3 regions of the Desulfosporosinus sp. BICA1-9 genome follow, and region 3 is predicted to be linked to each of the others. Evidence: riboswitches for the same ligand, from Rfam matches in the RefSeq annotation. Region 3 holds a riboswitch; each other region holds the start of a gene.
The links. A riboswitch is a leader RNA that binds a small molecule or an ion and turns the genes downstream of it on or off. The one in region 3 is predicted to bind cyclic di-AMP.
Positions count from the first base shown of each region.

Region 1: it holds a riboswitch for cyclic di-AMP, as region 3 does, so the genes downstream of both, JL57_RS14825 (C40 family peptidase) here and JL57_RS07560 (C40 family peptidase) in region 3, are expected to answer to the same signal.
Region 2: it holds a riboswitch for cyclic di-AMP, as region 3 does, so the genes downstream of both, JL57_RS23400 (NlpC/P60 family protein) here and JL57_RS07560 (C40 family peptidase) in region 3, are expected to answer to the same signal.

Region 1 is NZ_JUEE01000124.1:111-7,798, reverse strand. Features, by position in the region: partial or broken gene JL57_RS14840 (cell wall metabolism sensor histidine kinase WalK) at 1-315, shown strand, start outside; gene JL57_RS14835 (hypothetical protein) at 366-842, opposite strand; gene JL57_RS14830 (heavy-metal-associated domain-containing protein) at 1,206-1,469, opposite strand; gene JL57_RS14825 (C40 family peptidase) at 1,818-2,615, opposite strand; cyclic di-AMP (ydaO/yuaA leader) riboswitch at 2,620-2,759, opposite strand; gene JL57_RS14820 (multicopper oxidase family protein) at 2,951-3,844, shown strand; gene JL57_RS14815 (hypothetical protein) at 4,276-5,250, opposite strand; gene JL57_RS14810 (hypothetical protein) at 6,108-6,539, opposite strand; gene sigI (RNA polymerase sigma-I factor) at 6,776-7,486, shown strand; partial or broken gene JL57_RS14800 (anti-sigma factor domain-containing protein) at 7,509-7,688, shown strand, end outside.
Region 2 is NZ_JUEE01000188.1:11,733-23,447, reverse strand. Features, by position in the region: gene JL57_RS23405 (DUF401 family protein) at 1-303, shown strand, start outside; gene JL57_RS23400 (NlpC/P60 family protein) at 737-2,140, opposite strand; cyclic di-AMP (ydaO/yuaA leader) riboswitch at 2,143-2,279, opposite strand; gene JL57_RS23395 (prohibitin family protein) at 2,427-3,263, opposite strand; gene JL57_RS23390 (XdhC family protein) at 3,391-3,900, opposite strand; gene JL57_RS23385 (class I SAM-dependent methyltransferase) at 4,064-4,681, shown strand; gene JL57_RS23380 (M42 family metallopeptidase) at 4,891-5,955, shown strand; gene JL57_RS23375 (M42 family metallopeptidase) at 5,946-6,992, shown strand; gene JL57_RS23370 (M42 family metallopeptidase) at 6,992-7,987, shown strand; gene JL57_RS23365 (low specificity L-threonine aldolase) at 9,310-10,359, shown strand; gene JL57_RS23360 (Na+/H+ antiporter NhaC family protein) at 10,473-11,715, shown strand, end outside.
Region 3 is NZ_JUEE01000057.1:15,294-27,008, forward strand. Features, by position in the region: gene JL57_RS07550 (hypothetical protein) at 1-248, opposite strand, end outside; gene uvrC (excinuclease ABC subunit UvrC) at 394-2,154, shown strand; gene JL57_RS07560 (C40 family peptidase) at 2,408-3,160, opposite strand; cyclic di-AMP (ydaO/yuaA leader) riboswitch at 3,209-3,351, opposite strand; gene JL57_RS07565 (PFL family protein) at 3,603-4,970, opposite strand; gene JL57_RS07570 (ACT domain-containing protein) at 5,019-5,312, opposite strand; gene JL57_RS07575 (iron-sulfur cluster assembly accessory protein) at 5,584-5,910, opposite strand; gene JL57_RS07580 (hypothetical protein) at 6,008-6,247, opposite strand; gene JL57_RS07585 (HD domain-containing protein) at 6,277-6,906, opposite strand; gene JL57_RS07590 (tetratricopeptide repeat protein) at 7,178-7,939, shown strand; gene pepF (oligoendopeptidase F) at 7,941-9,743, opposite strand; gene JL57_RS07600 (GntR family transcriptional regulator) at 10,128-10,859, opposite strand; gene JL57_RS07605 (ABC transporter permease) at 10,883-11,715, opposite strand, start outside.

The DNA of each region.
Region 1 (7,688 bases), on a different contig from region 3:
AATGCTTATCGGTACTCTAACGCAGGCGGTCAGGTTACCGTCGTGCTTACAGAAACACCGGATTTTGCTGAAATTAAGATTACAAACACAGGTATAGGCATCTCGGAAGACGACCTTCCTTTAATATTCGAGCGTTTTTACCGAGCTGACAAATCTCGAACCCGTGAGACAGGGGGAACTGGAATTGGTCTGGCGCTGGTCCGCCAAATTATAGACCTCCATCAAGGCACGATCACCGTACAGAGTGAAGTCGGGCATGAGACTGAATTCATCGTCCAGCTTCCTAAAGAGATAAAAGTAGTGGCTGAGGATTAGATTTCCTCAGCCACTACTTTTATGTTTCCATTTATGCCACTTCTTAGGACTTATCTTCCCATGGATCCCATCATATTGTTGCCGCTTGATTTTTGGGCTGGCTGTTGAGAAGCGTTAGAATTGTTCGGTTTGTTCGTTCCAGTCATTCCTTGCGTGTGTTGGGAACTATTCATCTGGTCATTCATTTGAGTGTTCATAGGCATATTTTGCATTTGAGTATTTATCGGCATGTTTTGCATCTGAGTATTTACTGGCATGTTTTGCATTTGATCATTCATGGACACGGCGGAACTCCTCATTTGATCGTTGACATCTGTCTTGGATGGAACTGTTTGATCAGGCTGAGTGGTTTCTACCTGCTCAACTTCGGTGCTTGTGACATCATTGTTGTTCATATAGGCCTGTGCAGTCGAAGCTTTTGGCTGCATATCCGTGGTATTTTTGCCAATTGTAGTAGCGTTTACGATCCCTGCCAATCCAAGTACCATAACCATTGATAATGAAACCATTAAAACTCTCTTCTTCATAATTCATTCAAATCCTTTCATAATTCGTAACTTGGTGTTTACTTTGTAACTCTAATACTTGAAGCAATTTGTGATCTTCAGTCTGGCTGTCACCTCCTGTAGTCGCTAAAGTATTCGTACACCTGTTTAATTATCAAGGGGTAGGTTGAAAAAATTTTTTAAAAGTCAGGCATGAGACTGAATTCATCGTCCAGCTTCCATAAGAGATCAAAGTGGCTGAGGAATAGCTCCTCAGCCACTTTTATTTAGAACATATGCGATATCAGATTCACCAACTCATGGACAAAAATCTGTCGCCTCAGTTGATTCTGCCTTAGAATATATATGGATCTCAGCATATTGTTACTCCAGATGTTTAGTCTATTAACTGTTTATGACTTTATAACCAGCATCTTCTACGGCCTTAATAAGTAATGAACGTTCAGTCGTTCCTAAAACTACTGCTTGTTTACTAGCTAAATCGACTTCTGCTTGAGTAACACCAGGTACATTTGATAACGCTTTTTCAACTGAACTCTTGCAGTGACCACAAGTCATTCCCTCAATTTTTAATACAGTACCATCTTGTGGATTCAACGCATTCCCTCCAGAATGACCTTTATTCGAATGTCCACAGCAACCACTCATTTCAACATCTCTCCTTTTTTAAAAGGTAAAATCTTTGGCTTGTTATCTCCCTTTGCAATGAACCAAATATATCGTACAAACTGGTGTTATGATTCCAAAAATCAGCTCAAAATATCCTTATTTAAAGTTAGAACTTGAATTAACACAATTTAATTTTGTAAGGAACACAATTCATTGCCAACTTAAACACAACGGAGTCTTGAAGTCGGGGTCTTCTTGCTAACGTTTGATAAAATTATGTTCAAAAAAACCGTAAATTTCTCATGAAGAAAGGACCCTGATTGATGTTCAGGATCCCTTCTTATATGCAACGCATCCAACTGTCCGGCATTACTAGTCTACATTTTCTTATCGAATCCGTCGAGCGCCTAGATAACGTTTTGCCCAATAGCTATCCGACAAGCTCTGAATATCTACTCCTTTACTAGCAGCTCCGATTGTACGCCCTCCACCAATATATATCCTCACATCCGTAGCACCAGGGGCATAGGTTTGGAAAAAAACGAGATCTCCAGGTCTTAACTCATTACGGCTGACAGGTGTGCCAAGTTTGTACTGATCGGCGGCAACTCGAGGTAGAGTAATCCCGGAAGCTTTGAACACATATTGCACAAATCCGGAACAATCAAATCCTTTTAGACTCGTTCCGCCCCAAACATAAGGAATCCCTTGTAAACTTAGGGCACGGCTAATGAGCTTGTCAACATCTAAACTTCCCCTAGACACTTGGGATACTGGAACCTGTTTAGTCCCAGAGGCCACCTTCAGCGAAGAAGCGCTAGGCTTTTTAACGGTCTGAGGTTTTTGAGTCGTCTTGTCCACGGTCGCTGGAGTTTTCGTTTCAACAGGAGTTGACGTTTGCTTTTCGTCAGGAAGATTATTACTTTCAGGTTGTGACACGTTCGTTTTGACCTCGATCTTAGGTGTCCAATTAAATGCCTCACGCATTCTCTCAGAATATACTTTCGATGTGGAAACTGCTAAAGAAGGATTTTTGAGTAAGGTAGTTTGAACTGTATCAAACTTTGGGACATCCTGAGAATTGAGCATTGCAGCTTGAGATGGGGTTATCCCCGTTAAGCTGCTTGTCAAAATAACACCCGCAAGGGCAACCCCACTAAACCACTTTTTCTTGGGAATTAACACTAAGTTGTCCACCTTTCTTTACTTACGAGGTTAGTTGACGGATTCGGGCTAAGGTGTAAGCCCTACATGTTCTACACATGATTCACCCCACATGAAATCCCCCGTTCTGAGCATCCAAAAGCTCAGATTCAGCACTTTAATTATTATGTTTCACATTAAAGGTAATGTAAGAATGGAATGAAACGATCTCAACCCCCTTCTGAATACCACTTAATGATACTACACAAATATGAATTCCCCATGAACGGGAATCTCTAATTGACGATCACTTCACGCGAACCTATTCTCAGACTCGAACATATACTTTCCTAAAATGCTAAAGGACGTGAACGGATATGGTGGTCTCGCCAGATCTCCCCAGCTTACCCTTTATTTTGAGAAATGGAGTAAAATACTTTGAGTTAATTGCCCAACCCGTACAACGGGAGATTCTTCCTGGACTCTACATTAATGCTTGGGGATATAATGGTAGTACACCCGGACCGACTATCCATGTTTATCCAGGGGACTTTGTCAATATTCGTGTTTTCAACAGGCTTCCCGAATCAACTAGCGTGCACTGGCACGGTTTAGATGTTCCAAACGTCATGGATGGTGCCCCTGGTATGACAACTAGCCCTGAGATTGGACCCGGAAACTATTTTGACTATCAATTTCAGATTAATAATCCACCCGGTACTCACATGTATCACGCTCATTTGGATGCGCTGCGTCAGGAAATGATGGGCCTACAAGGCGGCCTGATTATTTTGGAACCAGACCAACCAAGCTGCGTTCATCGTGATTACTTCCTCATGTTCCAGGAGTTCCATGTCGACAAACAGCCCATGCGAGGATATACACCCGGTGTCTATGATCTCGATCCTTACAATATGGACTATAATTTCTTTACAATTAATGGGCGATGTTTTCCAGACACCACGCCACTAGAAGTCTGTATTGGTGAGAATGTTCGCATTCGTTTGAGTAATGCCATGGAAACCGCCCACCCAATCCATCTCCACGGCCATCAATTCTATGTAACCGCTTCTGATGGCAACACGATTCCTCTTGGTCAACGACTTTTGCGAAGCAATATATTAGTTGCTTCTGGAGATACTTGGGATATTGAGTTTTCGGCTAATAATCCCGGTCAGTGGCCTTTTCACTGCCATATACCGCACCATATGACCAATAACATGTCTAAATCGGGAGGCGGGATGATGACAACGGTTCTTTATAAACAGTGAACTCGTTCAGCTAAAGCTGAACATCGAGGCTTCAGGTACGAAAGCCTCCTGAGACGATAGTCTCCAGTAACGAAAGCCTCCGGTAACGATATTCTCCAGTACGATAGTCTCCAGTGGAGAGTATCGCCGAAGCCGCAAACCCTCAAAGGAATACCTACCGGCGTAGGATAGAGTATCGCCGAAAGCGCACAGTCTTTAACAAATACATTCGCGCTGAGGATTGGTTTCGCCGAAGCAGTCTATCCAATAAGGAACACTCCGCGGCGAAGGATGGACTCTAACCCCACCTCTGAAGTTTACGAAGAACTTGCTAGATAACAAACAACGGTATGTCTGGTACTAAAGAGAGAATAGCTGTTAGCTAATAAAAAAGGGCAGTTTCTCCCATGGGGTAACTGCCCTTTTGTTGCTTTCGCTGGCCAATTCCCTTTTTACTTTGCGTCAATAGTATTTAGAATCGGTCCCTGCCAGTTTTCAAACCAAACCTGACCTGTGTATCCATTAACATCAAGTTCCGCGTAATCCTTACCATCTTTCTGAACCATAAATTCATAGTAACCAGGAGCCAGTTCCGGTTTTCCGATTGAATATCCTTGGCCCAATTTGGATACGAACTCTTGAGCACTCTTCGTGGCCTGTTCTTCGCTGACTGTAACCGCCCCGTTATTTCCCCAATTCATATGTCCATATTTTGTATTCCACATAATATTTGGACCCATGTCAGTTATGATCTGTCCGCCATTCTTGTAAACCATAACTTCATAGGCTTTAGCCCCTGTCGCTCCCTCTTTGAGCTCTACTTCATATCCATTTGCAAATTCATAAAGTTCGGCCACAACGACGTCTTGGTTAAATTTTTGAATATATGCCTTAGCAATGGCTAGTGCTTGATCAGATGTGGTGACTTCGCCATTTGTGAGGTCTACACCTAAGCTTTTTGCATCATAGCCGCCTCCCATCATGCCATAACCGCTACCGCCCATCATACCGTAACCGCTACCGCCCATCATACCGTAACCGCCACTGTATCCATTAGCACCGAAACCTCCCATCATGCCATAACCACCACCATATCCATTAGCACCGAAACCTCCCATCATCCCATAGCCTCCACCATTCCCATTAGTACCGAAGCCTCCCATCATTCCATAGCCTCCACCATATCCGTTGGGTCCTGGAGTGGTAAGCACATCAGAGTTATCATTTGGGGAAGACAGTGCTAAAGTTATAGGTTGAGGTGTCCCAAGCTGACTACTCTGTGTCGTTGTTTCAACTGTCTGTGTGAATCCAAGAGTTTGTCCCAACGATTTCACGGCACCTGAACCAGAGGTTAGGGCGAAAGCCGTACCCGAAAGCGCTATCACGCTTGCAATTGAGAGTCCTACAATCCATTTTGTCTTGTTCATTTCTTTTTCCTCCTTTAATTTCAACCAAGAATGTTTTCACAGCAACCCTGTCTTTATGTCTTAAGTATATTTAATCAATTCGATTATGCTGTGAATGAGTTATGAATTTCTTATGAATTTTCTCTCGAATTCGATAAAACTCATAACAAAACTGTGAATTTCCCATTAAATAAGGGACTCTGATTGATTCAGAATCCCTCTAAGCAATAAACTGATTCGAACTCCACAGTGCTGAAGTCCAATTGAGTCGATAACGTGCGCCATCCCCTCGAAAATCCTAATCCGAACCGTTCTCTTCTGACGTTAATGGCTCAATTTTATGACAATTGCAAAAAAATCAAGTATAACAACCTTCTTTGCCCAAGCCCCTGGGCTTTTTTTAATTCCATAAACACCTGATAATCTTCCGTGCTGCCAGTGGAAGCTAGGACTAGCTACCATAATTTCTCTAATAGAACCAAACAATATTATGGCTTCTGTTCACAAGAAATTCATAAGTTTTTCATAGTAAGTTCATAAAAATCTGGTATCTTGAGTCTAGGGCTCCCCATGACAATGCAAGATTGGAAATCACGTGGCTTCAATTACTCCAGCAGGAAGACTTAGTCTTCTTTTCTATTGCTACGAGATTGTCGCTCATGTTGACTCTATAAATATTCTAATCGTCCAAGCAAACTTGACTGGATTTCTAAAACTCGGAAATATTCGGAAAGGCTCAGACCCTGAATAATCGGTCTGAGCCTTTCCAGATCTTACGGCATTCGTCCGTACACCTACGGCACATATATTCACCTTCCTGACAATGATTATCTTTCATTGAAAAAATCAAGCAGCCATGTAAGCTGCCTGATCTCAACTTATCTTCCCATACTTCCCATGGATCCCATCATATTGTTGCCACTTGATTTTTGGGCTGGCTGTTGAGAAGCGTTTGAATTGTTCGGTTTGTTCGTTCCAGCCATTCCTTGCGTGTGTTGGGAATTAATCATCTGGTCATTCATTTGAGTGTTCATAGGCATGTTTTGCATTTGATCATTCATGGACACGTTCGAACTCCTCATTTGATCGTAGACATCTGTCTTAGATGGAACTGTTTGATCCGGCTGAGTGGTTTCTACCTGCTCAACTTCCGTGCTTGTAATATCATTGTTGTCCATATAAGCCTGTGCGTTCGAAGCTTTTGGCTGCATGTCCGTGGTATTTTTGCCGATTGTAGTAGCGTTCACGATCCCTGCCAATCCAAGTACCATAACTATTGATAGTGAAACCATTAAAACTCTCTTCTTCATAATTCATTCAAATCCTTTCGTAATTCGTTACTTAGTGTTTGCTCTGTAACTCCAATACTTGAAGCAATTTGTGATCTTCAGTCTAGCTGTCACCTCCTGTAGTCGCTAAAGTATTCGTACACCTGTTTAATTATCGAGGGGTAGGTTGAGAAATTTTCTTGACAAACTTTTTTCACTGGGTACCCCCTTAAATTTCTGATACATATACGAAAATATCCATAAGTGGAGGGGTAGAAGTGCCAGAATTAACGATTCAGCAAACTTTACTACTAGCCAAAGAAGGAAACGAACTTATTAGAGAAGAGTTTATACAAAATCACAAGCCATTTATCATGAAAATCTGCTTCAACATCTGTAAACGCTATCTCACCTGGGGACATGATGACGAGCTAAGCATCGCTCTAGTCGCTTTTAATGAAGCTATAGACAGTTTTAAACCTAACGACGGAGCGTCTTTCTACGGTTTTGCCAAAACAGTTATTACTCGACGGTTGATAGACTACTTTCGCAAAGAGTCTAAACATCAAGTACTCTCTCTTACCCCGTTGGAGGCTGACAAAAATGATCTATATGATTATGATTCAGCATCATCTTTTGAACTATATAAAGAAGAAGAACAAAAAAATGATTTTGCTGAGACAACAAAAAACTATACCATTGTACTAGCCGAGTACGGAATAACATTGGAAGACTTAGTCGAAGTTTCCCCGAAGCATAGAGACAGTAAGTCAACTCTTTGGAGAGTTGCCCAAGAGCTTTGTGAACACCCTAATTTATTAAAACACCTAACTAAAACTAAGCTTTTACCGCTCAAAGAGTTAGAACTCCTTACAGGCGTGAAGCGAAAGGTTCTAGAAAGAGGTAGAAAATATTTGATCGCAACAGTTCTAATTCTATCGGATCCAGAATTCGTATCTTTGAAAAGTTTCACTCAGATAGACCAATAACTTAAAGAGAGGGGTTAGCTTAATGAAGAAGACGAGAGGCATTGTCATGAAGACATCAAAAAAAGCCACCATCCTTTACACTGAAAGCGGTGACTATTTGGAAATCAAAACGCCGAAGACCACTCCTGCCCTCGGACAGGTTATTGAAATCGAGCTACCTGTGCATAAACCTTTAAGTCATAGACTCCTCAGATTTGGTTCT
Region 2 (11,715 bases), on a different contig from region 3:
ACAAATCTTCCCATCGCAATCATGCTTGGACTCAGTGCTCTGATGGTCGGAATCCTCACTGGGTCCCCCCAAGCCGTTGTTGCGATCACTTTCCCGATTATTGCAGCTCTTGCACCAGGTAGTATTAATACAGCTACCACCGCGTACATCATGGGTATCGCCGGAGCGATGCTCTCGCCGGCGCATCTTTGCCTAATTGTAACGGGGGAATACTTCAAAGGAGACATCTTTAAGTCGCTACGCCCTGTACTGCTTCTCGAAGGCATCATCCTTATGATTGTTATGGTAACTTACTTTGTATAAAAGGGCATACTGATAGAAGAATGACAAAGGAAGCTGCGCTAATCATTAGATGATGCATCTCAAGCTCTTTTGGAACTTGACAATACTACGTTAATTCCATTCATGCTCATCGAAACGGATTATAAGAGAAATAGGAAATAGGTCTGAAATAAAGAGACAATGGTGCCATCTAGCATCATTTCCTTAGGATATCCTGTCGAAACTATACAAGCTACGGACCGATACGATGAAACCTGTATTCATCGAGAAATTTGGTGAAACTGCCATCCGAATGTGATTTAGGGTGTTCAAAAGCCCTCTTGGGCCGTAATAATTCACGGTACAGAGGGCTTTATCTTTATATTGCTATACTTTTGGGGCGAGCATTTGAAAAAAACGCTTAACACTAATACCGGTTACCACGTGGTAACCGGTATTAGTACATATTCAATCTCTAATATCTGCGTGCCCCGAGGTAACGGGAGGCGTAAAAGCTATCACTAAGGCTTGATACTTTTACATTACTATTAGGGTTACTGGCATGAACAAAACGTCCTCCTCCGGTATAAATGCCCACATGTGATGCACCCTTAGCATAGGTTGTAAAGAATACTAAATCACCGGGCACAAGACCATCTCTGCCCACTGCAGTTCCTGAAGCGAATTGGCTGAACGATGTACGAGGGAGGGATATCCCAGCACCTGCCAAGACATACTTGGTAAAACCTGAACAGTCAAAGCCACTGCGTGTTGTTCCGCCAAAAACATAGGGCGTCCCTTGCAAACTAAGGGCGAAATCTACGATGCTTGAAGAACCACCGCTTCCACGAGAAGCTGCGTAAGCGACAGTGACAGGCCGACTATTGGGGCCTTTAGCGATTACTTGATTGACAGGAGCTTGAATGACTTTTTCATCGACTACCTGCTTAGTAACGTCAATCCCATTCTTTTGCACATAAGAATATGTAACTAATTTTGAGCCATTACTACCTTGAGTAATGACTTTTGTTTTGCCGTATCCTAAACTGTTATCAGATTTTGTTACGACATCATAGGGGATTGTCTCTGGACCCGAATAGGTTCCCTGACTCACGACAGTAAGATAGGGTGTTGAATCCACAAGCTTAATAATTTGGCCGGGTTGCAACTTTGTATCTTTAGTTGCTCCTGGATTACCGGCTAATACTTCATCTGTCAACATATTATTTTTGCGCGCAATAAGCCACCAAGAATCGTTGGCTAGGACAGTATAATCCTTTGTCCTTATTTTACCATCAACTAACTTCTTAAAAGCTTGATCAACTTGGATCATTTGATCTGGTTGGACCTCTGTCTCTTCGACATGAACCTCTTCGGCAAAACTAACCGAAGTGACCTTATTTTCCTCACTGGGTTTAACATAATAGGATTCATAGTCTTTAAGAACTTTATCGGAATCTTCTTTGCTGGGTAAAACTGCAATTACAGAACCATCTGCTTCTAACTTATAACCATCAAGATAAAATCCCAATTTATCTTCCAATGTCTGTTCGCTTAAAGCAGAGTCATCATAGGCTGTTCGATTTACCCTAACCTTTTCATAGGTAATTTGGTCATGGGTTTTGGCAATCAGCCCGAAGGGCTTGCCATGTTCTTCTAGAATCGTTTCAACCAGATTATTACCCGTATTAACATCACGAACTAAGCCAATCTCTTGACCGTTAATCATTACGACAGCCGCAGAAGTCGTTGTCGAAAGATAATTGGTCAGTCCTCCAGTTAGGATAATTGTAATTGCTAGACCACCGATGACTTTCGGTGATTTCCATGATATTTTTTGGAGAGTGTTACGGAAAGATTGTTTGAAATCGAGTTGCATTGTTTTTCACCTTTCATAGCTTACGAGGTTAGTTGACGGATTCGGGCAAGAAGGTGTAAGCCCGACGCGTATAATGCGCGTTTCACCCCATAAAAATATCCCCCGCTCTAGATGAATCTAGATTCAGCCTTATTTTTCCTTTTTACGGCACATCATAAATTATTCGACGAAATATGCAAATGTCCTTTAAATAATTTTATGTAAAACTTGGTAAAATAGTTCATCTTACACTAAAAAAACCCCCACTTCTTGTAAGTGGGAGTTTCATTTGATGGGGTGAATGAGTTCACTGGGCGCCATTGACATTGATAAAAGGAACAGCGCCACCAGTAACATTTGGAAGTTTACCATCCCATTTTTCAATGGCTTTAATTTGAGCTTCAATTTCTCTTAGCTTAACAAGTTCCGGGGTGACTTCTTGTTTTTGGAGACGTAACGATTCAGCTTCAGCTTTAGCTTGCTCGATTTTCTGTTTAGCCTCAATTTCGATTCTCTGAAGATCAAGATTGGCTTTTAAAGCTCGCTGCTCAGCAATTTGTTTTTGCTCGATTGCGTTATTGAACTCCTCACTGAATTTGAATTCTGTAATGTTAATTTCATCAAGAATCATATAATAAGTGGATAATTTTGACGACAGTGTCTCTTTGATCTTGGAACTAACTTCTGAACGTTTTGAGATCAGCTCCTCAGCAGTGTATTGGGCAGTAACCGCTTTTACTGCTTCGCCGATGGCGGGATCTACAATTCGATCTCCATAGGATAAACCTACACTTTGATACAGCTTATTCGCTGCACTGGGCTCAAGGTGAAAGTTAACTGCGACAGTTGTGGTAACGATTTGTAGGTCTTTTGAAGCGGCCGTTTGATCGGATTGAGATTTTTGGACTCGTACATCAACATGGATCACGTCTTGAATGAAGGGGATCTTAAAATGAATCCCTTCAGTTAAAACGATCGGGCTCACTGCCCCTAATTGAAGAACGATGCCTCTTTGACCTGCATTCACGATGACAAAGGCATTTAGCCCCAAGAAAATAAGGACTAGAAGCACTAGGCCAGATGTGATAAGGCTTTTACTCATTTTAGGTTTTGGAATCATATTGACAACCTTTGAAGAATCCAGTTGGGTGCCCTCCTCTCATTTATATCGAGTAGATTATTTTCTGCTTTTCCCTGACCTTAGGTAAGATTCCCGTTTATCAAGAACGCGATATTTATTAGTACTCTTTTTTGCAATAAGTATGACGAATTTATTTGAAAGAGGAGGACATTCGATGCCGTCTAAGGTCAGCACGAGGTATAGATATAAAGCAACTAGATGTAGTAATATAGTAAATAATTGAAAAGTAGAAAATGGAGGAATTAGCTAAGGAAGTTACTAGCACAACATCTTTTCCACTCATCTGGAGATCCTGAGCAATTTTCCAGAAATGATTTCCCTGAACTGGCTCCAATAGAACCTCCATATTGCCCCCACAAACAGCGATTCCAGCAGTAATAGTCTCCTGATTAATTTCTAGGCGATGTATTTCAGTGCTTGCTTCACTTTCAGCAGTCGACAACGCCAGTGCCTGTTTTGTGATCAGTTTTTCTGCAGTTCCTCCTCCAATAGTTCCTATTGTTTGGCCAGTCTCCATGACCAACATTTGGGTACCCAGATCACGTGGTGTCGAACCCTCAGTGCGGATAATCGTCGCAAGTACAGCCTTTACTTGAGTATTTTGAGCATTTATAATAGCCTGTATTATTGTTTCATCCAAAAAAGCACCTCTCAATCTCAAGTTCCTTGGCTAAGATGAGTATTACTTTAATAAAACCATCCATTTCCAAAATTGTCAATGCCATTACTATGAATCAATCCTAAACAGGGTGGAGACCAGATAATTGTTCAAAGAAATAGCGAAAAGGAAAGGTAGGAAGAAAATGGGAGAATTAGAAAAACATGCACGATTATTTAACCTAATTGCTCCTGTCTACAATGTCTTTTTTGGAGGTCAAGTTAGGAATTATCGCGCTATTCTGGACAAATATGAAGAGTTGCTGAATATTCCAGTTGGAGGCAGAGTTTTGGATATAGGGTGTGGTACAGGAGCCTTTATATATTGTTTAGCGGAGCGAGGGTATCGGGCCGTGGGAGTAGATTTTTCCTCATCGATGCTCCGAGCAGCTAAAAAGTCCACTCCGGGGAGGTCGATTGAGTTAGTACAGGGGGATGTTACTAAGGGATTGGATTTTCCTGCTAAAAGTTTTGACTTGGTGCTCTCATCCTATGTTTTGCATGGGTTGAATTCTGAGTTGCGTCAAAGTATCTATGCTGAGGCCAGCAGACTTTCCCATGGTCGGGTCCTTTTCTATGATTATAACCAAAAGCGTCGATTTCTTACGGATCTTATCGAATGGGCAGAAGGTGGAGATTACTTCGGATTTGTACGCCATGGGGAAAAGGAAATGAGAACACATTTCCAAGCTGTGAATAGAATAGATGTTGGCCCCCAGACGGCGCTTTATCTATGCTCAAGTAAACTCTCGCTCGAGTTATAAAGCTGAAACAAGGGGACAGGTTCCTTGTTTCGTTGTATATGAGGAAAAAGTGGGAGGAGACAGAGGGAGAAACAGAGGAGAAAACAGTGTGCCTGTCCCCCTGTTTCACCCCCGTTGGGGGAAATGTCTTGAGAAGGATATTCCGAATGGAAAGTAGAAGTAATATATAAATAACGTTTAAACAATGTTTCCGAGAGAAGGTGAAGCGTTTGATCAACGCGCAAATGCAGAGCGCGAGAGATTTCCTTAGTCTTTTATCTACTGCCTCAGGGGTTTCGGGTTATGAAGCTTCTATCGCTTCTTTGGTCATGGAGCGATTTACTCCATTAGCTGATGAGGTACGGTGTGATACGTTTGGCAATGTTTATGCTTTGAAAAAAGGCAATAGTAAGCGTTCGAAAATTATGCTAGCTGCTCATATGGATGAAATCGGCCTTATCGTCAAGAAGATCGATCCCCGAGGTTTTCTGAGTTTTACTTCTATTGGTGGGGTAGACCAGCGAACCCTCTTGTCCCAAGAGGTACTTGTTCATGGACGAGAGACCATCCCCGGCATCATTGGCTCTTTGCCTCCACACCTATTACAGAATGAGGACTTGAATCAAGCGGTTAAGATGGAGGAAATGGCGATTGACGTTGGACTTTCCCCCGCTAAACTTAATGAGATTATCCAAGTCGGAGATATAATCACCCTAAAGCGAGAACTATATCCTTTGCTTAAGCATGTGATGGCGGGAAAATCCTTGGATGATCGTGCTGGGGTTGTGGTGATGATGGTTTGCCTAGAAGAACTCTCCCGCCTCCAGCATTTTCACGATGTGATTGCGGTGGCTACGACCCAGGAAGAAGTAGGACTCCGGGGAGCTCTTACCAGTGCTTATACGCTCAATCCGGATTTAGCAGTGGCCATTGATGTTACCCACGCCAGCACACCGGATACTAAGGGTCAAGTTACCATTGATTTAGGCAAAGGGCCGGCAGTGGCGCTTGGCCCCAATATTCATCCTGCCATTTACCGTCATTTCTCAGAATCCGCTCAAGAGCACCGTTTGCCGATTCAGATTGAACCGATCCCAGGACATTCTGGAACGGATGCTTGGGCTATTCAAGTAACCCAAGCAGGGATCCCTACCGGACTGATCTCTATTCCTTTGCGCTATATGCATACCTCTGTAGAAACTCTAGATATGCAAGACGTCCTTAATTCTGGAAAGCTACTGGCTCAGTTTATTGCCTCCTTACCAGACAATTTGGAGGGATTTTTATGTTATTAAAGAGTCTGAGCGAATTAAACGGCACCTCAGGGGCTGAAGGCCTGGTCCGTAATTTCTTGCGCCAACAGATTGAACCCTTTGTTGAGACGATCAACGTCGATAAAATCGGGAATTTGATCGCGACTAAAAACGGGCATCTTCCTGGTCCGAAAGTTATGCTTGCCGCTCATATGGACGAAGTAGCCTTGATGATCATCGAGATAACTAGTGACGGTTTTCTCAAATTCCGGCCGGTTGGTGGAATTGATGCTCGAATTCTGGTGTCTAAACCAGTACAAATTAATGAATCCCTCGTCGGGGTAATCGGAGCTAAAGCCATTCATTTACAAAAACGGTCTGAACGTCAAAAGGCTTTGTCCTTTGACCAACTCTATATTGATATCGGGGCTAAATCCAAAGAAGACGCTGCCAAGAAAGTTAAACTGGGCGATTATGCTTATTTTATGACGAAATGCGAGCCTTTCGGAGAAGGTCTATACAAAGGAAAGGCTTTTGATGATCGGATAGGGTGTGCCATCTTGGTTGAGTTGCTTAAGCAAGACTATAATTTCCCTCTAGTTGCTGCATTTACTGTGCAAGAGGAGGTAGGCCTTCGGGGTGCCAAGGTCGCAGCCTATCACGTCGCCCCAGATTTTGCGATAGTCATTGAGGGAACGGTAGCGGCTGATGTGTTTGATTGCGAAGAAGAGGGCTGGGTTACGGAGTTAGGCCAAGGCCCTGCTTGCTCGCTCATGGATAGAGCAACTTTTTTCAACCCCGAACTTATCCAGTGGGTGACGGACATAGCTCGTCATAAAGGAATTCCACTGCAGTTTCGGCGTGGAGGCAGTGGTGGAAACGACGCTGGTACTATTCATGTTAGTAAAGCTGGAATCCCGACAATTGCTTTAAGTGTACCCTGTCGTTATATTCATTCCTTTGCCTCGGTTATCTCAGAAAAGGATTATACAGCTTGTCTTAACCTAGTTCATGAATTATTAAAAGAACTTCCGCGTAAGCTTGAGATTAGCTCGATGGATAAGGAGGCTAAAGTGTGATGGATTTGGATTTTACAATACTTGAACAATTAACCCAAATATTTGGTCCTTCCGGTTCCGAAGAGCGAGTGGCGGAATTCATAGCGAATCAACTGCGCCCTTACTGTGACGAACTTAAGACGGACACCTTAGGAAATCTCATGGTCGTACGTCATGGAACTGGTAAGAAAATCATGGTTGCTGCTCATATGGATGAAATCGGCTTGATGATCACCCATCTTGATAAAGAAGGGTTCTTGCGTTTTACCCCCCTCGGTGGAGTGCGTATCCCCAACCTTGTTGGACAGAGAGTCAAGTTTAGCAAGGGCAGGATCGGAACCATCGGAGTTGAAAAATTAGATAAACCAAGCGATCTCAAGCTTGATAAGCTCTATATCGATATTGGTGTGTCTTCACGGGAAGAGGCTGAACAGATTGTCCACATAGGGGAAACGGCAGTTTTTATTGGGGATTTCGTAGAATCGGAATCGAAGATAATCTCGAAGGCCCTCGATGACCGAATTGGGTGTTTTGTAGCAATAGAAGCACTCAAACGAACCAAATCCACAAATGAGTTAGCGTTTGTCTTTACGGTGCAAGAAGAAATTGGGATTCGCGGTGCCCGAACGGCCTCCTATTCTCTCGAACCGGACTTGGCGATTGCTGTGGATGTCACGGCTACCGGAGATACCCCCAAAGCGCACCCAATGTCAGTAAAACTAGGAAGTGGAGTAGGGATTAAGGTGCTTGATCACTCTATGATTACCTCTCCTCGGATTAAGCGTTGGATGGCTGCTATAGCCACGGAAAGGAAGATTCCCTTCCAGTGGGAGGTTTTAGAGTATGGTGGAACGGATTCGGGTGCCATTCATTTGTCTAGGGGAGGGGTGCCCTCAGGAGTTCTTTCCATCCCCACTCGATATGTCCACAGCCCAGCTGAAATGCTTGACAAACGGGATGTTGAAGCAGCAGTGGATTTACTTGTAGCCCTCTTAGAACGGGCAACAGAATTATAGAAGAGACCACAAAGAAAGCGCTTTAAAGAACGGCTCTCGTCTTGTAAACAAGAGGGGGAAACAAGGAACCTGTCCCCTTGTTTTCCTCTTATTTAATCAATCATAAGATTACGGCTTCAATGGTTGAGCCAGAGGTTTTTTTGTTCAAGGCACTTGACAGAGTACCGGATTTACGTATAATAAAGGTATAAACACTCATTAATAAAGATTCAGATTTCTAAAAACTTATTGGTCGCGTGCTAGGTAAAGTTTCGATTCATCGAAGGTTTATGCATCGCAATTAGTTAAGTTCCGATGCTGAATTTCGAAGAATTGGAGCCACCTAAGAGGGTGGTTTTTGTTGTTAGAAAGAAAGTTTTCCCGCAAAGTTCCTCTCATTAGTAGAAGCAAGTCAGTTGGTAATAGTGGTTTAGTCAGTTGAGAAAGATTCATTTTTGCATGAACAGTCAGTCGTTTAGGTAGTTAGTTTAGTGGATAGTTAGTTTAGTGGATAGTTTAGTTTAGTGGATAGTTTGGTTTAGTGGATAGTTAGTTTAATGGTTAGTAGTTTAGTGGTCAGTGGTTAGTCATTAGCCCGTTTGTTGTTTATATTGAATTCGGTTAGCCTAATTAAGTTAGCCTTTGTTTCTCCAAAAAATTCCGGCCTGCGTTCCAAAAATCGAATTTTCCTTAATGACTGTTTTCAGATTGATCCCAGTTGGACCTAAAGTATTGAAGAAATAGTGGAGGATTTGTCCAGATTAGTTTAGTTACCTTTGAACTTTGTTTTTGACTGGTTTACGTTTAGTTAGGTTAAAGTCTTGATTCCCTTACTGGGTGGTAACAGAGCTGCGTTTTATCTGGTTTTGATTTCTAGTTGTAAGGTGCATTAGCTACAAACCTATATTCTCCGGTTAATAACGTTTGGTAATGTTTGGTTAAAGATTAATCTAGAGCCGTGTATCCATTAATTCTGGAGGAACTTTGCGGGATTCAATATTAGATGTTAAGGCTACTCAATGAGTGGCCTTTTTTCTTTTTTCATTTAATATAGCTCTAAATTGTTGCATAGCCCTTAGGGTGAACAACCTGCATCTTTGGCGACGGGTTCTCGATGTTCCAGGCGATTCCCGAAATTCCCTTGTATATGATAGTATAAAAACAGATACTGGCAGGGTTTAGTGAAAAAACGCAGAATTATGTCTTGTAGACTCGCTTTATTACAGTTAAATTACTTATTAAAGCATGTAAATGGACAGAATCGAAAAATCAAGAACAGAAAACACTACTAAAGCCATTGAGCTTAGGTAACCAAGCGAATAGGAAAAGAGGGAGTCTTAACAATGTACAGTTTTAAGAACGACTACAGTGAGGGTGCACATCCTAGAATATTGAACTCCTTGATGGAATCAAACTTTGAGCAGGTTGAAGGCTATGGAGAGGATGGCTATACACAACAAGCGGTTGAACTTTTAAAGCAAAGAATAGGGAGAAATGATATCGATATTCATCTACTCTCAGGTGGTACCCAAACGAATCTTACCGCTATTTCAGCTTTTTTGAGGCCTCATGAAGCAGTAATTTCAGCCAACACTGGTCATATATTGGTGCATGAGACAGGAGCGATAGAGGCCACAGGACATAAAGTTATATCCATAGAAGTAACTAATGGGAAATTAAACGATTCGCACATAAAGGCTGCTCTTGATTCACATACGGATGAGCATATGGTGAAGCCTAAGTTAGTTTATATTTCAAATCCGACAGAAATCGGCTCAATTTATAATAAGGCTGAACTGGAACAGATAAGTCGGTTCTGCAAGGAAAATAATCTCTATTTGTTCATGGATGGTGCTAGGCTGGGTTCGGCTTTGTGTTCAGAAGAGAGTAACCTAGATCTTTCTGATCTGGCAACACTTGTGGATGCTTTCTATATTGGAGGAACCAAGAATGGAGCACTGATGGGTGAAGCACTGGTAATTTGCCGAGATTCGCTTAAGGAAGATTTCCGATTTTATATGAAGCAAAAAGGAGCACTTCTCGCAAAAGGGAGACTGCTAGGCATACAGTTTCTTGAGCTTTTCAGAGATAACCTATATTTCGATCTGGCCAAGCATGCTAATAAGATGGCGGCTTTGCTCAGGGCTGAAATCGGCAAAGCAGGCTTTAAATTCTTGGTATACTCGCCATCAAATCAATTATTTCCAATCTTCCCCGATAGCTTGATCACTGAGCTTCATAAGAATTATTCATTCTATGTCTGGTCAAAGGTTGATGCTGATCACTCTGCAGTTCGCCTTGTCACCTCCTGGTCAACGAAAGAGGATCAAGTATTAGCCTTTATTGAGGATATGAAAAATGCACTTAAGCAACGTCATAAATGGTTGCATTAGCAGGCGAAGAAAGGCAAAGGAACTCTCGGAAGATCCATGGGATATAGTTGACACTCTTAGCACATTATTCTGCTCTTTCAGGGCACACTGAGTGCGATGGAGGGTCTATCTATATGGACAATTCTTGGGTTTCTCTCTTACCATTTCTCGTTGTTATTCCTATTGCGATCTTATCTAGGCAAGTTCTGCCGGGTTTATTTGCGGGTTTGCTTCTAGGCTGTTACCTTAAACAACCCGATCTCTTTGGAGGAATTCAAACTCTGATCTCCTATATCGCTGACAACCTGGTTAAACCCAATAATATTCGCATGATCATTTTCCTCTATGTTTTTGCAGGGCTGATCAGTTTAACTCAGATGACCGGGGGAATTAAAGGTTTTGTCGACCTTGTAGGGCGTAAAGTAAAAACCAAACGAGCAGCAATGCTGCTCATTTGGCTTTCAACGTTAGGAACCTTTAATAATCCTAACTTTCGGATTGTGACGATTGCCCCCATTATGAAGATCTTAAAAAAGAGACTGCCTATGTCTTCTCAGAAGATTGGCTTTGCCATTGATGTTACTTCAAATCCTGTCGTTGTGCTTGTGCCTATAGCGACAGCCTTTGTAGGTTATATGGTGTCCTTGACTGGGACAGCCCTACAAAAGGTTGGAATCAATGATAGTTCCTACAGTATTTATCTTAAGAGTATTCCATTTAACTTTTTTTCGCTAATCATTATAGCGATAGGGATTTACTATAGTTTTTTCAAAGACTTTGCTAATGATACAGAGGATCCTGATGGGAGAAACCTTAATGATCAGAAGGAAGAAGAATTGAAAAAGTGTCTGCAGGCCTATGAAAAGGATACCCCCAGTAAGCCTTGTAACCTCTTATTGCCCCTTAGTGTTGTACTGTTGATGACTCTCTTTTTAAGTTGGTGGGATGAGCATAGCCAAGCGAGTGGCTTTATTGACGCCTTTGTCAAAGCGGATCCCCTCAATGTTATGCTCGAGGCATTGTTTATCACATTGATGTTAGCTATATTTTTTTATCTCGTTCAACGCTTTAGCATTGCCAAATTAGTGACTCACTTTGTCAAAGGTGGCAACGAATTAGTCTCTGTCATCCTCATGTTGACCTTAGTCTGGGCTTTATCCGCAGTCTCTGAGGATCTAGGGTTTTCCAATTATATTGCAGCACATTTGATTGGCTGGATCCCGGCTGCCTTTATTGCTCCTGTCGTTTTTTTGTTAGGATGCGTGCTTTCATACTTTATCGGTTCCTCATGGGGAACTTGGGGTTTGTTAATGCCCCTCGCGGTAACGCTTGCTCATCAGACTGGGTCCGATATTACTCTGGTTATAGGGGCTGTAT
Region 3 (11,715 bases):
AAATCTTGTCCAAAGAAAGCCTGATTTTCTGTTAAGTCCGTATTCGTATTGACTGAATTATTAAGTGTATATTGATCATTAAAGGATGTTGTTTGTGTAACAGGATCAGAGAGGTGTGAGTAGATGTCTTTGAAAAAATTAGGAAACAAGACATATCCGACAACCCCAATGATCAGAATCCAAAGGGCTAAAGCTTGTAAATCTTGCCAAAGTTCATTGCGTGGTGGTCTTCCCCAAGTATTTGCCATGCCTTCGCCCTCCATTTATAAGTCTATTGCCAGTCAATTAACACAAAGCCCCTATGCCATGTATACGTTCGTTTTAATGAAGATATGTATCTAAAACTTGCATCTCATGATTCCACACTTTAGAATAATAATTGAGGTGGGGAATATGGATCTACTTCGACAAAAACTGACCTTGCTGCCGGAAAAACCAGGCGTCTATCTAATGAAAGATAATCAAGGACAGATAATTTATGTCGGTAAGGCTAAAATACTAAAAAATCGGGTAAAATCTTATTTTACCGGCTCACATGATGGTAAGACTGAACGACTTGTTAGCAAAATCGTTGATTTCGAATATATCATGACCGAGTCTGAAGTGGAAGCACTTGTTTTAGAATGCAATTTGATTAAAAAACACAATCCTAAGTACAATATTCTCTTGCGAGATGATAAAACTTACCCCTATATAATGATTACAGAAGAAAAGCACCCCAGGATCCTTGTCACACGACAAATGAAAAAGGGCACTGGAAAGTATTTTGGGCCTTATCCGAATTCTTCCGCTGCCAAAGAGGCGGCACGCTTACTCAATCGTCTATTCCCTTTTCGAAAATGTCGCCAAATCCTTGCTCGACCTTGTTTATACTATCATTTAGAACAATGTCTAGCCCCTTGTGTCGAAGAAGTTCTTCCTACTATATATTTGGAAATGCGCAAAGAGGTTTCCTCGTTTCTCAAGGGAGACCAAAGTGGAATACTCAAACTTTTACATGAAAAAATGCAAAGCTCCTCGAACGCACTCCATTTTGAACGCGCCAAAGAATACCGTGATCTAATCGAAGACTTGAAACAACTCGGGGAAAAGCAAAACATCACGCTCAATGATTTTATTGACCGGGATGTTTTAGGCTACGCCTTTACTACGGATCAGATGTGTATTCAAGTTTTTTATTTGCGTCAAGGAAAGTTACTAGCTCGAGATAGCTATACCTTCCCTTATTATGAAGATCCAGCAGAGGCATTCGTCTCTTTTGTCGCACAGTTCTACATCGAGCGCGCTATTTGGCCGCAAGAGATCTTACTTCCATCCCAAGATTCAACGATTTTAACCAATTTATTTCCCATTACGATTCCTCAAAAAGGCAAGAAACGAGACCTTATCCAAATGGCGATGACAAATGCCCAGACCACCCTTCATGATCAGATCAGTCTGGAAATAAATCAACAAACTGAAACTCAACTAGCCTTAACGACACTTGGGGAGATTTTAGGTATTCCAGTTCCGAGCAGAATTGAGGCCTTTGATATTTCGAATACCTCTGGCACACAAACCGTTGCCGGTATGGTTCAGTTTATGGAGGGTAAACCCCAGCGCAGAGGGTACCGAAAATATAAAATCCTGCCCATGGAAACATCGGATGATACAGCTGCCATGGGGCAAGTTATTATGAGACGATATAATAGGTTAGTATCAGAAAAAAGCCCCTTACCTGACTTAATCTTAGTCGATGGCGGAAAAGGACAAATTAAGGCAGCCTTAAAGGTTCTACAAGGCTTAAATTTAACCATCCCCGTTGCCGGAATGGTTAAAAATGACCGACATCAAACCCACGGACTTCTTGATAGCAATGGTAATGCAGTGCCTTTATCCAAAAATCATTCAGCTTTCCATTTACTCACTCGAATCCAAGACGAAGTCCATCGTTTTGCCATTACGTTTCATCGCCAACAACGCGCTAAAAATATGACACTTTCAGCACTTGACAACATTCCGGGTATCGGACCCAAACGCAAACAAAGCCTGTTACGGCACTTTCCATCCCTTGACGATATTCAACAAGCAGGTATCAATGAGCTTAAAGCTGCAGGATTACCACTGAATGCTGCCACTCTTATCTATGACTATTTTCGAAAGGAAGACTCCTAAGATGATTCTAAATTATCGAGTTGAACAATGCCGGAAATGTTACTGCAAGAGAACTCATCAATGTTCTGTGACGGATTCCTTTATTCAAAATCCTCTTTTTCCAAATGTTAAACCAGGTGGAGAATGTGCGAAATATCAGCCCATTCCTTGGTTACCTCGATTATAATCACAAGAATTCGTTTGACTAGAGCTCAACGAACAAAAAACAACAAGAACGTAAAGTTCCTGTTGTTTTTTGATTAAGTAGTTGCTTCTAGTTCACACGACGTGCACCTAGATAACGACCTGCATAATAACTATCACTAAGGCTTGTCGTAGTCACACCACTATTAGACGCATGGACAAAACTTCCACCGCCAATGTAAATACCCACATGGGAAGGACCCTTAGCGTAGGTGGTGAAAAACACTAAATCACCCGATTGAAGATTCTCGCGTTGCAGAGATGAGCCTTCATTAAATTGATCATAGGAACTTCTTGGCAATGAACTTCCTGAGCCCTTAAAAACATACTGCGTATATCCCGAACAATCAAACCCTTTAGTGCTTGAACCTCCAAAGACATAGGGAACGCCTTGTAGGCTTAGTGCATTATCAACAAGATTAGAACTCACAGATCGAGAAACCTGTTGTTTTGGGGCAGCTGCAATCTGAACGGGTTCGGGCTTGTTATTAGAGGATTTCGGAGCTTGAGCAGCAACCACTTGCACTGCTTGCTCTGGTTGCTCTGGTTTTCTAGGCTCCGTTAATTTTTGGGCAACTGTGACTGAAGCACTAGGAGCGGGAACTGATTTAACTGATTCAGAAGCAACTACTTCCTCAGCAGCAACTTTCACAGGACTAGCAATCCATTGCATTTGCTTGCGTACGACTTGAGTATAGGTCCCTTTTATTATGGACGTCGAAGCAGAAGTTACAAGCAAGGGCTTCGAGGGATCTATAGTTGTCGTTTTAATTTCTGTTGTAGCCAATGCAGGAATACTACTTGCTAAAAGCAAGCCAGCCAAAGTAACGCTTCCTAACCACCTAAACGTAGATGAGGAAACCAACAAGTTATATCCACCCTTCTTAGCTTACGAGGTTAGTTGACGGATTCGGGCAGTAGGTGTTAGCCCTACACGTGAAAGAGCCACGTGATTCACCCCAATGATAATCCCCCGCTCCAATGTCATACAACTGGATTCAGCTTTTACTATAAAATATACTATTCGAGACAAACCTAAAGATTCCTGCACGAATCTAAAGGAAATATCTACCTGTCCAATAGGAAATTGGCTAATCTCTATACTCGAACAAGTATCTTCGAGTATAGAGCGGCGTGATGGCGAAAAGCTGATCTAACGACTACAGTGTATCCCAAATACAGCAAGCCATACAATCCATTATTTACCTCGCCAAAACAGACAGGGGCTCTCGGTTGAGAAACCCTGTCTGTTTGAGAGACTTATTTTAATTGGTAAGGCTAATGATCGGTGCAGGAATACGACCTCCACGGTTGACAAACATGCTTGATGAAAAGGGATGGATAGCCATTACAGGTGCCCCACCGAGCAATCCTCCAAATTCTACTCGATCCCCTGCCTTTTTGCCTATCGCAGGAATCAAACGTACTGCAGTCGTTTTTTTATTAATCATCCCAATTGCTGCCTCATCCGCAATGATGGCCGCAATGGTCTCTGCAGTTACATCTCCTGGTAGGGCTATCATATCTAGACCGACTGAACAGACACAGGTCATCGCTTCCAACTTATCAAGAGTCAAGGCCCCTACTTCAACTGCTTCGACCATTCCCGCATCCTCTGAGACAGGGATAAACGCACCACTTAACCCACCCACGTGTGACGAAGCCATTGCTCCACCTTTTTTAACCGCATCATTAAGCAATGCCAAGGCTGCCGTTGTTCCATGAGTTCCGCAGCGTTCAAGACCCATGTTTTCAAGAATTTCTGCAACGCTGTCTCCAATTGCAGGGGTCGGTGCCAGAGAAAGATCGACAATTCCAAAGGGAACATTTAAGATCTTTGAAGCAGCCCGGCCTATCAACTCTCCCATGCGAGTGATTTTAAAGGCTGTTTGTTTAATTAAATTGGATAATTCACCGAAATCCGCTTCTGGGAATTCTTTAACTACCTTAGCCACAACACCAGGGCCACTTACACCTACATTAATAACACTTTCTGGTTCTCCTACACCATGGAAAGCCCCTGCCATGAAAGGATTATCCTCAGGAGCATTACAAAACACCACTAATTTTGCGGCAGCAAGACCATCTTTGTCCGCCGTAAGTTGAGCACATTTCAGAATCACATTACCCATTTTCAACACGGCATCCATGTTAATCCCAGCTTTAGTGGTTCCAATATTGACTGATGAGCAAACAAATTCTGTTTCACTAAGTGCTTGAGGTATGGCATCTATCAGTGCCAAATCTCCTGCAGTGAAGCCTTTTTGAACCAGCGCAGAAAAGCCTCCAATAAAATTAATCCCCGACTCGCGTGCGGCTCGATCTAATGCTTTAGCGATCCTTACCATCTCTTCGGTATTTAAGTGGGCAGCCGCGATCGCTATCGGTGTGACAGATACACGTTTATTAATAATAGGAATCCCATACCGTGCAGAAATTTGCTCACCTACTGCCACTAATTTTCCAGCATATTTTGTAATCTTATCATATACCTTAGTTTCCATCCGGCTAATTTCTTCTGAACCACAATCCAGAAGACTGATTCCCATCGTAATAGTTCGAATATCCAGATTCTCTTCATGGATCATTTTAATCGTTTGTTGGATTTCCTCTCGTGCAAACGTGATTGTCATGATTTCCCTCCACTATCCCATATCTAAAGTAACTTAGAGTCTCTTGAGTTAGATTCGATGCATGAACGTAAAAATATCTTCGTGTTGCACCTTCACTTGTAAGCCTTTATCGTTTCCCTCTTGATCTAGTGTACGTGCTAGGGCGACAAGTTCCAAGGTGGCTGGTTCTAGATCTACAACCATGATCATCGTGAAATATCCATTCACGATGGTTTGGCTAATATCTAAAATATTGACACGATATTCCGCAAGGCGTCCAGTTACCCAAGCGATAATTCCTATTTGATCACGACCCAATACCGTAATGATTGCACGGTTAGACTCTTCACGTGGAGAAGTCATGGTTGTTCCTCCCTTTTTTACGGATCTTTTCTTATTTTGGACATTAGACTAACATAAATACGCAGTATACTCAAGTTCTTTTTACTCGGCCTCAACCCTAGGCGTTAATCCAGCCTTAATGCGCTGGCCAGGGATGGCCGAGTGTCACTGTAGCCATGGATGGCGAGAAGGGACCGCTGGCCAGGACTCGAACATGGATGTTCACTTAATTTTGTACTTTGAGTACAGTATTAAAAAAGAGAGCTCGTTTTGAGCTCTCTTTCCAAAGTACTTATGAACAGCTTCCACCACAAGTATCTCCACAGCCGCCACCGGATTTTTGAGTACGAATTTCGAATCCGCCGCCGTGTTTCGATTCCACAAAGTCAACGGTTGCTCCCTCAAGGTAAGTGATGAGTTTTTTATCGGTTATCATAGATACACCATATTGCACGTCAAGGATATCTTCTTCTGTCTTTGACTCTTCCAGAGTCATGCCGAAATTCGGCCCACCTCAGCCAACGCCTGCAAGATAGAGACGTAAAAAAGCATTTTCTTTATTTTGATTCTTAAGTACTTCTTTAACTTTTTCGGCTGCTATTTCAGTAATTCCTACCATTCAATCTTCACTCCTTTTTGCACCTTTAAAAACTAATATACCATACTTTCAGCTTTTTTCAAGGTGATTTCAAGAAATACATCGTTATATTGACCTATTATACTTCTTCGCCTTCTCCATTCGGTTGAAAATCGTTCCATAGACGACGCACCTCTACTTCAATACTTGCAGGAAGATCCTGAGATAATTTTTGCCACTGTTTCATTTCTCCCTGTATTTTTTGTCCCCAGTTTTGGCCTTCCGGCAAGGCAATAAAAGCCTTTGGTTGGGGAACGAAAAGTGTCCGAACGAGCACTAGGAACACAAAAAGCATTAATAGACGCCAAAGCCAACGCATTTTTTGATTCATCCTTTCCGAATAAGCCTTTACATAGATTTAGCATATCCAGAAAGTGATATAATGAGTCTTTCGGCATGCAACTCTTGCCAAAATCCCTCCATGTATAGCAATAATGGCTCAAAATATTTAATCCCCGACTTCGTGAATAGATGTTCTTTATAGCCCTGAATTCTTTCTTGATAAAATGTTTCACAGGAATTCTCCCCGACTAATGGCCAACCGTTTACCCCACCTAACGTAAACAAACGCCCCAATCCAATAGCACCCACGAAATCTAATTTGTCTGCATCGTACAGTATTTTTGCTTCGAGCGAAGTTGGCACGTGCCCCGCCTCGCGAGAATGGGAGATAATCGCTTCCTTGACTCTCCAAACAACATCCTGAGGATAGCCGTTCTTTTGCAAAATATTAACTGCCAGCCCAGCACTACTTTCTGAATGGGTTTTTTCAACTGCTCCAGAACGCCCAATATCATGGAGAAGCGCAGCAAGTTCAATGATTGTACTGTCAGCTCCTTCTTCTTGTGCTAATTTGTTACCCCATTCCCTAACTCTCAAAGCATGCTCTAAATCATGAGCACGGTCTTTTCGGGCGTAAAAACCCTTTGCCACGAGAATAATCTGGTGTAAGGGGTCTTGAGTTGGGATCTTATCCATAATCTCACCTCCATAGGAGAGTCATAATATACACCCTACGTTTAATCTTGAGTTCATCTTACTTCCCAATTTCTAATCTTGTCAAGTTTTACATTCTTGGATAATGTATCCAAATTATTCAAACTATTTTTTGCGCGTTCTTCGGTTAAACAATCTTATAAATCAGGCATTGAATGTTATAATGAACACAGAAATCCTTTTGATTAGCTACAATTGATGTCATTTTATATTGTGGCTTACTTGCTTATTTCTAAATTGATCACAAAAGGAGATGCTTGAGATTAAACGGAATCGTATCAAGATTATTATCGTTTCAGGTTGCTTTTTAATTATCTCGGCGATATTTACTCTCTATAGTTTCCCCAAATACCAATCCTCCCGACTGACTGTTCCCAAAGATCAAGTTAAGGTAGTCGCCGAAAATCCAGACCTGACTTCCTCTTTCTCAGCTACGCCGGAAAAAGACACAGTCCCCTCTACTCCTGTTCCAACTACTCCTCTTGCCCAACCTTCTAAGGTTAAACCTATCCATAGCTCAGATTCTCAGGCACTCACAAAGTATGACCAAGGGCTCAAGCTCTATTATCAACGTCAATTTCCCGAAGCCCTACAGCTATTTAATCAGGCCTTAGCCATAGACGCCCTATGTTATGAAGCTCTAAATGCTAAAGGTGCGACCCTTGCCTTTCAAGGAAAGTATGATCAAGGGCTAGCCCTCATTCAGCAAGCCCTTGATCTCAATCCATCATATGTGTATGCTCATTTCAACCAAGGATTGGCTTATGAACTGGCTGGACGTTGGGACCTGTCGATCTCGTCTTATCAGAAGGCTTTAGAGCTCGACGATCGGGATACCTGGAGTTATTATGGCATTGCCAGCGTATACGGCCGTCAAGGTAAGATTGATAAAGTCCTAGAGTACCTAGAACCAGCGATCAACCTCGACTCGGATGTCAAGGAAGTAGCGCGAGACGAACATGACTTCCTCCCCGTTCGTGATGATCCTCGTTTCCAAGCCCTTGTCAAGCCCTAACTCACACTATAAGCTTTTCTAAGCGTTCGACGAGCCCTGCAAAAACCTGAAGTGCATTTCGTACTGGAACTGGAGTTTCCATATCAACCCCTGCTTTTCTCAACAATTCAATTGGATAATCCGAGCTTCCACCACTTAGGAACTCTAAGTAACGCTGAACTGCAGATTCTCCTTCATCAAGAATCGCACGAGCAAAGGCTGTTGCTGCTGAGAAACCTGTCGCATATTTGTACACATAAAATGCATTATAGAAATGTGGGATACGAGCCCATTCTAGAGCGATTTCCGGATCTAAGACCAGTTCAGATCCGTAATAAACTGCATTTAGTTCAAGATAGATTTTGGAGAGGGTATCTGCCGTCAAGGTGCCACCGTCTTCTACTACAGAGTGAATCTTCCTCTCAAATTCAGCAAACATAGTTTGTCTGAAAATTGTCCCCCGAAATTGCTCAAGATAATGGTTAATTAGATACGCCAATACCTTAGCGTCCTTTGTAGTTTGGAGAAGGTGCTCCATAATCAAGGATTCATTCAAAGTTGAGGCGACTTCTGCTACAAATATTTTGTAGCCGGCGTAGAGGTGGGGTTGTTGGCGATTGGAAAAATAGGTGTGCAAGGAATGCCCCATCTCATGAGCTAAAGTAAACATTGAGTTCAAAGTATCCTGATGATTTAGCAAGACATACGGATGTGAGCGATATGTCCCCCAAGAATAAGCCCCACTCGTCTTTCCTTCATTTTCATAAACATCAATCCAACTCTTGGTGAACCCTTCCTGCAGAATATTGATATAGTCCTGTCCTAAGGGTCTTAGACCTTCGATGACCATATTTTTAGCTTCTTCATAAGTAATTGTCATTGTTGTTTCAGGAACGATAGGGACATAGATATCGTACATATGTATTTCATCAAGTTTTAAAGCCCTCTTGCGCAGTTGGATATAACGATGCAAATGGGGTAAAAATTCGTGAACTGTTTCGATTAGGGAATCATAGACCTGCAAGGGCACACGGTCATCATCAAGAGATCCCTCCAAAGCAGAAGGATAATGCCGAGCTTTGGCAAAGAAAATGTCGGATTTTACACTTGAATTTAAAGTTGCCGCCCAGGTATTTCTTTGCTTATCATAAGTATGATAAAGAGTCTCAAAAGCCTCTTTACGAACACGCTGGTCATGACTCTCCATGAACTGTATAAAGTTTCCCTTAGTTAATTCCACAGATTTTCCAGATTCATCAATAATACTAGGGAACTTAAGGTCGGCATTATTGGCCATTGAAAAGATTGCCCCTGGTGCCTCCGCCAGTTCACTGACTTCTGCTAACAATCTTTCTTCCGTCGAACTGAGAATATGCTTTTTCTTGCGCAAAATATCATCCAGAGCATGCTCATAGATCCCCATTTTGGAGGAAGTAGTCCGGAATTCTTCCAGTCTTCCTTCTGGCATAGCTAATAATTCCGGGACAACATAAGATGCTGCACTACTGACCTTTACAGCTAGGGCTCCAGCACGGTCTGTCAACGCTTGATAGTGTGCATCTCGATTGTCCTCATCTCTCCTCATACGGGCATAGGCATAAACCTCTCCCATCCGCATACTTAGATCATCCATCCACTCAAAACACCCAATTAAAGTGTCAGCATTATCGGCTAAATGTCCTTCAAATTTATTCCCATCTCCTAAGAGTTTTTCGATCTGGGCAAATTCTGCCTCCCATTGATCATTATCGGAAAAAACGTCTTCCAAATGCCACTTTGTAGCCTCAGGAATTTCTGCTCTTGATTTCAGTTTTTGTTGTCCCATTGTTCTACCCCCTTAGAAATCTAATCTCCCTTATTATATACACACAGCTTAATAATTACCATTTCTTTGAATCCAGATGATACTTCATAGTCCCTTCTCGCCATCACGGCATCTTGCCATCACGACACCTTGCCATCCATGGCGGTGTTCTAATCTCGAACATCCTTGTTCGAGTCATGGCGGCGCTCTAATCTCGAACATCCATGTATCAGTCAGAGCGATGTTCTAATTGAAACGTCCTTATTTGCTTCTTAAAAACACATGCTAGGTTAATCTTGGCAACAGACGCCTATAGAAAAAAGAACCCTGTTACAGGTCCTCTACTCAAGATAAGATCAGCTATACTTCAGATAGAGTTAAAACTCCATCTGAAGTAAGTTTTCATTATCTAGACCTAACGATATGGAATATAAAAAAATCTGAGCGAAAAAACAAACGCGAATAAAAAATAGGATTATTAGACTTATCAAAGTGCACCTCATCTAATAGAAACAAGGGACTTGCATCAGAAACGGATAATTTCTCCGCTAATTCTTTCCCCGCTACAATCGGCCGAATGTCAGTCGAAGCATAGGCTATGCGAATTTCCTTAACTTCTTCTAAATACGTGAAAATCGAAGACTTAAGCCTTTCAACGTCTAGTTCCCCAACACTTGGAGGAAACATGTCAATACAATACACGGCAGGTACACCGTCCGCGGTCCGGACTCTTCGCGACTGATTTACAGGGGTACCTTCGCTTACCCCCAGTTTCTCCGCAACCCTAGCATCTGCTAAAGAACTTGTTAGTTCAATCTCGCTTGTCCCTGGGAGCATTCCAAGCTCTATTATGGCATCTGTTACCCGAAAAAGAACCTCTAGACCTGGCTTGACCTTTGGAGATGATTCCCCTCGCACGAAAGTACCTAGTCCTTGCTTCTTCTCGACAACACCATTCGATTCCAAAACACGTAGTGCTTCACGAAGGGTGTTGCGACTAACCCCAAGTTCCTTAGCAAGTTTTTCTTCATTAGGAAGTCGGCTATCGATTAGATATTTTCCTCGGCGGATTTCATCTAAGAGTTCCAAACGGACAAGATCGGAGAGGGATTTTCCGCTTTGTTGAATTTGTCCCATAACGTTCCCCCTCTGCATCTCATTTATTTATTTGGATCATACGGAATACCATCCGCTGCGGGTGGAGTGCTTCTTCCTACTAATCCAGTCAAGGCCAAAATCGTCAGCGCATATGGAAGCATCTGAATAATATTCGAGGGCACTCCACCTCCCTGCAAGACTATACTCAAAGCCATAGCAAATCCAAACAGTAAAGCTGCACCCAGCGAGCCAAACGGAGTCCACTTACCAAAGATCATTGCGGCTAGGGCAATATACCCCCGCCCGCCACTCATATTGACCTCAAAACTATTCAACAGGCCTAAGGCGAGGTAAACCCCTCCTAAGCTAGAAAGCATGCCACCGATAATAACCCCTAAATAACGAAGGCGTAGGACATTAAGCCCTGCTGTATCTGCTGCCTGTGGATTTTCTCCGACCGATCTGATCCGCAATCCTAAATTTGTATGAAAAAGAAAATAATGGGATGTGATTACCAGCATCAGCATTAAATAGACAACAACATTTTGGGAACCTAGGATTGGACCCACAAATGGGATATCACTTATTCCAGGAATAGTTAAGTTGGGAAGGGCTGGTGTTTCACGGGGTGTGCCGCCATATCCGAAAATCTCATTTAACATAAATGCTGTCAGACCAGCCGCAAAAATGTTCACACCCATTCCTACAATCACTTGATCCGCTCCGAGGTTCACCGTCACGTAAGCAAAAAGCGTTGAGATAAGAGCTCCCATTAATATAGCCCCAAGCAAGCCTAGCCAAGCGTTATGTGTATAATAGGAAAACAAAACACCGAAGAAGGCTCCGATAAGCATAATTCCTTCCATGGCTATGTTTACAACGCCACTACGCTCAG